2 regions of the Streptomyces sp. NPDC101219 genome follow, and region 1 is predicted to be linked to the other one. Evidence: riboswitches for the same ligand, from Rfam matches in the RefSeq annotation. Region 1 holds a riboswitch; the other holds the start of a gene.
What was found. A riboswitch is a leader RNA that binds a small molecule or an ion and turns the genes downstream of it on or off. The one in region 1 is predicted to bind cobalamin.
Positions count from the first base shown of each region.

Region 2: linked by a shared signal. The riboswitch ahead of ACIRPP_RS10460 (ABC transporter substrate-binding protein) and the one ahead of ACIRPP_RS12575 (energy-coupling factor ABC transporter permease) in region 1 are both predicted to bind cobalamin.

Region 1 is NZ_JBIWOK010000005.1:387,643-391,844, forward strand. Features, by position in the region: gene ACIRPP_RS12570 (ABC transporter substrate-binding protein) at 1-1,218, opposite strand, end outside; cobalamin riboswitch at 1,399-1,581, shown strand; gene ACIRPP_RS12575 (energy-coupling factor ABC transporter permease) at 1,611-2,321, shown strand; gene ACIRPP_RS12580 (energy-coupling factor ABC transporter substrate-binding protein) at 2,318-2,704, shown strand; gene cbiQ (cobalt ECF transporter T component CbiQ) at 2,711-3,460, shown strand; gene ACIRPP_RS12590 (energy-coupling factor ABC transporter ATP-binding protein) at 3,457-4,202, shown strand, end outside.
Region 2 is NZ_JBIWOK010000004.1:402,723-406,924, reverse strand. Features, by position in the region: gene ACIRPP_RS10470 (ABC transporter ATP-binding protein) at 1-360, opposite strand, end outside; gene ACIRPP_RS10465 (FecCD family ABC transporter permease) at 357-1,451, opposite strand; gene ACIRPP_RS10460 (ABC transporter substrate-binding protein) at 1,448-2,461, opposite strand; cobalamin riboswitch at 2,575-2,728, opposite strand; gene ACIRPP_RS10455 (tetratricopeptide repeat protein) at 2,834-3,652, opposite strand; gene ACIRPP_RS10450 (LacI family DNA-binding transcriptional regulator) at 3,777-4,202, opposite strand, start outside.

The DNA of each region.
Region 1 (4,202 bases):
GGGCTCGATGACCTCCCAGGTGCCGCTCTCGACCTTGACGTCGATGCCGGCCTGCTTGGCGTCGGAGGCGTAGGCGAGCGCGTGGTCCTGGCGGACCTTGTCGCCGGAGGGGTAGTAGAGGGTGAAGGCGGCACGGCGGCCGTCCTTGGTGCGGATGCCGTCCTGGCCGGGCTTCCAGCCGGCGTCGTCGAGGAGCTTCTTGGCTCCGGCGAGGTCGCGCGGCCGCTGGATGTCCTCGGCGAACCAGGAGTCGTCGACGGGGAGCGGGCCGTAGGCGGGGCGGCCGGCGCCGTCGAGGATCTTGTCGACCATGGCCTTGCGGTCGACGGAGAGGTCGAGGGCGCGGCGGATCGCGGTGTCGCGGGTGACGGGGTTCTCGGTGGGGAGGGTGACCGCGCGGAAATCGTAGGAGGTGGCCCGGTACGTCGTGCGGTCGTCGTCGTTCTTGAAGGTGGCGGCGAGGTTGGGCGGCAGTGTCGCGCCGTCGAGATCACCGGAGCGCAGCCGGGTGGCGCGGACGTCGTCGTCGGCGATGACCGCCATGGTGAGCTTCTTCACCTTCGGGGCGCCGCCCCAATAGTCCGGGTTGGCCTTGAAGGTGAGCTTTTCTCCCTTGCGCCAGTCGGCGAGGACGTAGGGTCCGGTGCCGACCGGCCGGGTGTTGAAGGAGCCGGTGTTCGGGTCCTGCTTCCCGGCCACGTGCTCGGGGACGATGGGCAGCACGGTGCGGGCGGCGAAGGCGGCGTAGGGGTAGTCGAGGGTGAAGACGACCTTGTGCTCGCCGTCGGCCCGGACCTCCTTGATCGCGTCCAGCTCGCTCTTGGCGGTGCTGTTGGTCTTGCCGTCGAGCACCGTGCGGTAGGTGTAGACGACGTCCTCGCTGGTCAGCGGCTCACCGTCGGTGAACTTGACGTCGTCGCGCAGGGTGAAGGTGTAGGTGCGGCCGTCCTCACTGATCTCGGGGAGGGCCTTGGCCAGCGCGGGCTTCAGGTTCATCTCCGCGTCGCGGGCCAGCAGCCCGTCGAAGATCTTCGAGTTGCCGTCCTTGCCGTAGCCGAGCAGCGGGTTCAGGGTGTCGGGTTCGGTGGAGACCCCGATCACCACGGCGTCGGCGGACCCGCCACCGTCGGCACCGCCGCTTCCGGGGGCCGAGCAGGCGGCGAGCGCGCAGGCCGTCACTGCGGCGACGGCGGCGCTCCGTGCGCGTCGGGTCGTCATCGAACCTCACATCCCAGTTGACCGATCATCGTTGTTGCATATTAGTTGCAGGAAGAACCTGCCCGGTACCGGCTCCCCCCAGTCGCCCGCACGCTCCCCCGCTCCGGGGCGCGTGCCGCAGGGAGGGCGGGCGCCGTGCGTGCGCCCCCGTGACCGCTTGTCACCGGCCGGGCACGGGGACTACTGTCACCACGCCTTGGTGACGGGAAATCCGGTGCGACACCGGTGCGGCCCTCGCCACTGTGATCGGGAAGTCCTGCTCCTGCCCCCACGGGCAGCCACTGGGTCCTCGGACCCGGGAAGGCGGAGCACGGGCGGTGGTACCCGTCAGCCAGGAGACCGGCCAAGGCGCGTCAACCATCCACGAGGTGCTGGAGAGGGTCTGCTGAGCCATGCACATAGCCGAGGGTTTCCTTCCTCCGGCGCACGCGGTCGCCTGGGGTGCCGTGTCGGCGCCGTTCGTCGTCCACGGAGCCCGGTCGCTCGTCCGTGAAGTCCGGAGCCATCCCGAGAGCACGCTGCTGCTCGGCGCGTCGGGAGCGTTCACCTTCGTCCTGTCCGCGCTGAAACTGCCGTCGGTCACCGGCAGTTGCTCCCATCCCACCGGTACGGGGCTGGGCGCGATCCTGTTCCGGCCGCCGGTCATGGCGGTCCTGGGCACCATCACCCTGCTGTTCCAGGCGCTGCTGCTGGCCCACGGCGGGCTGACCACGCTCGGCGCGAACGTCTTCTCCATGGCGGTCGTCGGACCGTGGGCCGGGTACGGCGTCTACCGGCTGCTGCGCCGCGCGGACGTGCCCCTGATGGGCGCGGTGTTCGCCGCCGCGTTCGTCGCCGACCTGTCGACGTACTGCGTGACCAGCGTGCAACTGGCGCTCGCCTTCCCCGACCCGGGCAGCGGAGTCCTGGGCGCGCTCGGCACGTTCGGCTCCGTCTTCGCCGTCACGCAGATCCCGCTGGCAGTGAGCGAGGGGCTGCTGACCGTGCTGGTGATGCGGCTGCTGGTGCAGTCCAGCAGGGGCGAACTGACCCGGCTCGGCGTGCTGGTGACGCGGGCCGGACGCACGACGTCCGACGCGGCCTCCGAGGCGGTGGCCCGGTGAACCGGAACACGCGGATCAACGCGCTGCTGCTGCTGGTGGTCGCCGCGCTCGCGGTGCTGCCGCTGGCGCTCGGGCTCGGGGACCACAAGGAGGAGCCTTTCGCGGGTGCGGACGCCGAAGCCGAGACGGCGATCACCGAGATCGACCCGGACTACGAGCCGTGGTTCTCGCCGCTGTACGAACCGCCGTCCGGAGAGGTCGAGTCGGCGCTGTTCGCCCTCCAGGCGGCGATCGGCGCGGGCGTCCTCGCGTACTACTTCGGGCTGCGGCGGGGCCGGCGGCAGGGCGAGGAGCGGGCGTCGGCGACCCCGGAGGCGGACACCGGCGCCCCGGCCGGCGCGCCGGCCGGTTCCCGGGGCGCCGACGGCGAGCGGCCGGTCTGATCCCGGATGCTGCCGATCGACGCGGCGGCGCACAGCAGCCGCTGGCGCCGCCGCCATCCCGTGGACAAGGCCGTGCTCGGCCTCGGGCTCACCGTGCTGGCCGTCTCGCTGCCGCCCTGGCCGGGCGCGGCCCTCGTGCTGGTCACCGCGCTCGCGGTGCTGCTGGGACCGGCCCGGGTGCCCGGCCGGCGGCTGTGGCGCGCCTACCGGGTACCGCTGGCGTTCTGCGTCACCGGTGCACTCCCGCTGCTCGTGCAGGTGGGCGGGCCCGGCGGCTTCGTCTCGGCGGCGCCCCACGGGCCGCAGCGGGCTGCGGAGTTGCTGCTGCGGACCTCCGCGGCCTCGCTGGGCGTGCTGCTGTTCGCCTTCACCACTCCGTTGTCCGACCTGCTGCCCCGGCTGGTGCGGGCCGGGGTCCCGGCCCCGCTCGTCGACGTGGCGCTGGTGACGTACCGCATGAGTTTCCTGCTGCTCGACTCCGTGCGCCGGGTCCGCGAGGCGCAGGCCGCCCGGCTCGGGCACACCACCCGGGCGGCGACCTGGCGTTCGCTGGGCGGGCTGGGCGCCACCGCGTTCGTCCGGTCCTTCGACCGGGCGGCGCGGCTGCAGGCCGGGCTGGCCGGACGCGGCTACGACGGCACCCTGCGCGTGCTGGTGCCCGAGGCGCGGATCTCGGTGCGCTTCACCGCCGCGAGCCTGGCCCTGCTGGCGGCGCTGGCCGCCCTGACCCTCGTCCTGGAGAGGCCGCTGTCTTGAGCGAGTCCGCGCTGGTCGCCCTGCGGGGCGTCTCCTTCGCCTACGAGGACGGCCCGCCCGTGCTCAGCGGCCTCGACTTCGACGTCCGCGGCGGGCGCGCGCTGGCCCTGCTGGGCCGCAACGGCAGCGGCAAGACCACCCTGATGCGGCTGCTCAGCGGCGGACTGCGCCCGCACACCGGGGAGTTGATCCTGGCCGGTGAGCCGGTGCGGTACGACCGGGCCGGGCTGACCCGGCTGCGGACGGCCGTGCAGCTGGTGGTGCAGGACCCGGACGACCAGCTGTTCGCCGCGTCCGTCGGCCAGGACGTGTCGTTCGGGCCGCTGAACCTCGGGCTGTCCGACGCCGAGGTGCGCGGCCGGGTCGCGGAGGCGCTGGCCGCGCTGGACATCACCGGCCTCGCCGACCGGCCCACCCATCTGCTGTCCTACGGGCAGCGCAAGCGGGCGGCGATCGCGGGGGCGGTGGCGATGCGGCCCCGGGTGCTGATCCTGGACGAGCCGACCGCGGGCCTCGACCCCGACGGCCAGGAGCGGCTGCTGGCCACCCTCGACGGGCTGCGCGGGGCGGGCACCACGGTGGTGATGGCCACCCATGACGTGGACCTCGCCCTGCGCTGGGCCGACGACGCGGCCGTGCTCACCCCGTCGGGGGTGAGCACCGGGCCGGTCGCCGGCCTGCTGTCCCGCACGGACCTGCTGCGGGCGGCCGGTCTGCGGCTGCCGTGGGGCGTGGCGGCCGG
Region 2 (4,202 bases), on a different contig from region 1:
GCGGCCCATGGCGACGACCTCCCGGACCCTCAGGTCGAAGTCCGCGCCCGCGTCCTGCACCACCGCCGCGACGGTCCGGGCCAGCCGCCGCACCGGCAGCGACCAGGCGTCGGCGCCGTCGACCCGGACCCGGCCGGAGTCCGGCCGCAGCACCCGGTAGACGGCCCGCAACAGGGTCGACTTGCCGCTGCCGTTGGGCCCGACCAGCCCGATGGTCTCGCCCGGGCGGGCGGTCAGGGACACGCCCCGCACCAGGCGCCGTGCGCCCGCGGACAGTGTGACGTCCTCCACGGCGAGGGCGGCGGCACCCGCGCCGTCGCCGCCCGGGGCGTCGGTGCCGGTGGCCGTCGGGTCCGTCATGCCCGTCCCCCTTCCGTGCCGCGCCGGGCGTCCCGGCGCATCAGCCACAGGAAGAACGGCCCCCCGCACAGCGCGGTGAGCACCCCGACGGGGATCTCCATGGGTGCCGCGACGACACGGGCGCCGATGTCCGCCCAGATCAGGAACACCGCCCCGCCGAGCGCGGCCGTCGGCAGCACCCGGCGGTGGTCGGAGCCCACCAGCAGCCGCACGATGTGGGGCATCATCAGGCCGACGAAGCCGATCGGCCCGGCCGCCGCCACCAGCACCCCGGTGACGAGGGAGACCAGCACGAACAGGCGGGCCCGGAACCGTGCCACGTCCAGCCCCATCGTCGTCGCCGCCTCCTCGCCGGCCAGCAGCAGGTTGAGGTTGCGGGCCTGCGCCAGCAGGACACCGACGCCCACGGCCAGGGACAGCACGGGCAGCCACAAGGTGTCCCAGCCGACGCCGCCGAGCCCGCCGAGGGTCCAGGCGAGGACCGCGCGGGCCTCGTTGCCCCGGTCGGTGGTCAGCAGCAGCAGGTTCAGCAGCGCGGTCAGCACCGCGGCGACCGCCACCCCGGACAGCACCAGCCGGGCCGAGGTGATCCGGCCGCCGGTGCGGGCCGTGGCGTAGACGACGACCAGCGCGCCGATCGCCCCCGCGAACGCGGCGACCGACAACGACACCGCCCCGAACACGCTCACCCCGAACACGATCACAGCGACCGCCCCCAGCGACGCCCCGGAGGACACTCCCAGCAGGTAGGGCTCGGCGAGCGGATTGCGCAGCAGGGCCTGCAGGGCGGCTCCGACGACGGCCAGCCCGGCACCGGTCACCGCGCCGAGCAGCACCCGGGGCGCCCGGACGTCCAGCACGATCGTCTCGCGCGCCCGCGACCAACCGGGCTCGGCCCACTCCACGCCCCACGCGTGGGTGACGATGCCCCACACCTGGCCGGGCGGCACCCGCACCGACCCGATCGCCAGCCCCGCCGTGGCGGACGCCACGAGCAGGGCGGCGAGGACCAGCAGGACCGCGGCCAGGCGCACGCGGCCCGGCGCGGTGGCCCTCCCGGACACGACCGCGTCAGTGCCGGTGCGGCTCACCGGAAGCTCTCGGGGTGCAGCCCGCGCGCCAGGTCGCCCACCGCGTGGGCGGACCGCACCCCGACCAGGGTGGCCGTCAACGGCAGCACGACGAACCGTTTGTTGCGGATCGCCGGCACGTCCTTCAGGGCGGGCTGCGCGAGCAGGAACTTCTTCTTCTCCTCGACGCTCCCGGCCCCGGCGTAGTCGTACACGGCGATCACCTCGGGGCGGCGCTCGACGACCTGCTCCCAGGACACGTCACCGAAGACGTCGTCGAGGTCGGCGAACACGTTCTCCCCGCCCGCCAGCCGGATCAGCTCCGTGCCCAGGCTCTTGCCGCCCGCGGTGAACGGCGCCTTGTCGCCGCTGTCGTACACGAACACGGGCACCCGCCGCTCGCCCTCGACCGCCTTCACCGCCTTCCCGACCCGGCCCCGCAGATCGGCGACCAGTTCATCCGCCCGCTCGGACACCCCGAAGACGCGGCCGACGGTGCGGATCTCGTCGTAGGTGTCCCGCATCGTCACCCGCTTCTTCCCGCAGTACTCGCGGTTGAGGTGGGTGTCGACCCCGGCGTCCGCGAACGCCTCCCGGGAACGCCCCTGCTTCTCGTCGAAGGCGCTGCCGTACCCGCCGTAGACGAGGTCGGGCTCCACATCGAGCACCTTCTCGAACGACGGTTCCCGCTCGGCCAGTTCGGGGACGGCTTCGAAGTCCGCCTTCAGCTCCGGCAGGACCTCGGAGTCGGGGAAGGCGGTGCCGACCATGCGGTCCTTCAGACCGAGCGCCAGCAGCAGTTCCGCCGGATGCTGGTGGATGGTGACGACCCGGGACGGGGGCCGCTCGTACGTCGTCCGCACACCGCAGTTGTCGACGGTGACGGGAAAGCCCTTCGGCACCGGGGCACTTGCCTTGGCCGCACCGGCGGTCCCGCCGCCGGACGCACCGCAGCCGGCGGTCAGCAGCACCGCCGACAGGGCGACGGCGACCGTCCGGAGACGGGGCGGGCGAAGGGACCGCGACGCCACGGACGGACGGGGCGACCGGCGCGTGCGGGCCTGGGTGAACCGCGTGCGGGCAGGGGTGAACAAGGGGGACACGTGAGCCTCCTGGAGTCCGCGCTCCTCGGGACGGGCCCGCGACAGGCCAGTGTCCTGACTCCCGGATCGCTGTTCCCCCTCGCCTTCCCACGCGGCGCGCAGTGGCATCGAACAGGGGTGCACTCCCCGGTCACAGTGGCGGGACCGTGCCGGATTCGCACCGGCTTCCTGTCTCCCGTCGCGGCGATGACCCGTCGATCCTACTGGCTCCGCGGAGGCTCCCGCTCCCGGCGACGACGGGTGAGCGGCCCGAGGAAGCGGGCCCCCGGCCCGCGCTCGTGCCGGCCCCGCGCCGGTGCCTCAGGTGCCGTCGATCTTCTCCAGCAGCGTCCGGGCCTCGACCGTGCGGCGGTGGTCCGGGCCGAAGGAGGCCAGGCAGGCATCGTGCGCGGCTGCGGCCCGCTGACGGGCCTCGGGGGCGCGCCCCAGCCCCGACAGGGCGTTGGCGAAGGCCAGGTCGACGGCGCCGGTGTCCGGGAGGCGCTGGTGTCCGGGCAGGCCGCGGTACAGCTTGTCGGCGGTCCGCGCCTCGGTGAGGGCGTCGTCGTGGCGGCCCTGGCCGTTGAGGCTGCGCGCCAGGCCGAGCCGCAGGACCAGGGCCTGCCGGTCACGTTCCGGATGGGCGGCCAGGGCCTCGCGGGCGACGGTCTCGGCCTCCTGGTGCCGCCCCTGCGCGTTGAGGGCGAAGGCCAGCCCGTTGCGGGCGGCCGCCATCAGGCGGGGCGTCTCCGGGCCCGATTTCCGGCCCGCGGCTTCGACGACCGCCGCGCATTCCGCCTCGCACTCGGCGTGCCGGCCGAGCGAGGTCATCTGCTGGGCGCGGTCCGAGCGCAGCTTCAGGGTCAGCCAGTGATCCGCTCCGAAGAACCGGCCGAAGGCGGGCAGCGCTTCGTCGTAGGTGGCGAGCGCCTCGGCGTGCTTCCCCTGGGAGCCCGCCGCCAGGGCGGCGATGTTCAGCGCCACGGCCGCGTACTCGTCGTCGCGCGCCCGGGCCACGGCACGCGCCCCGGCCTCCGCCTCGGCGTAACGCCCGGCCTCGTACAGGGCCTTGGCCTCGCCCACGGGCGTACCCGCCATCGTCTCGGCGTCACTGCGGCGTCGTGCGCGGAACCATTTCATGACGAGCGAGCATACGGTGCGCGCAGCGGCAGTTCCGGCGCGCCCGGAGCCCGCCTGCTCACCTCCCGGGCAGGAACCGAGTTCCAGGTTTGCCGCTGCTCCCCTCACGCCCCCGCCGCCCCCCTCACGCCCCCGCCGGGCGGCCCGTGCTCTGCCGGACCACCAGGTGGGTGGCCAGCTCTATGCGCTGGGCGGCCTTGCCGGGGTCGCCCGGCTGGAGCAGCATGCGGGTGGCCTCCTCGGCCATGTGCTTCAGGGGCTGGTGGACGGTGGTGAGGGGCGGGCTGGACCACTGGGCCAGGGGGACGTCGTCGTAGCCGACCACCGACAGGTCCTCGGGGACGCGCAGGCCCTTGACGCGGGCGGCCTCCAGGACGCCGAGGGCCTGGAGGTCGCTGCCGGCGAAGACGGCCGTCGGCCGGTCGGGGCCCTCCAGCAGGGACATCGCGTGCTCGAAGCCGCCCTGCACGTGGAAGTCGCCGAAGCGGGTCAGGCGGGGGTCGGGTTCCAGGCCCGCCATGGCCATGGCCGAGCGGTAGCCGTCGAGGCG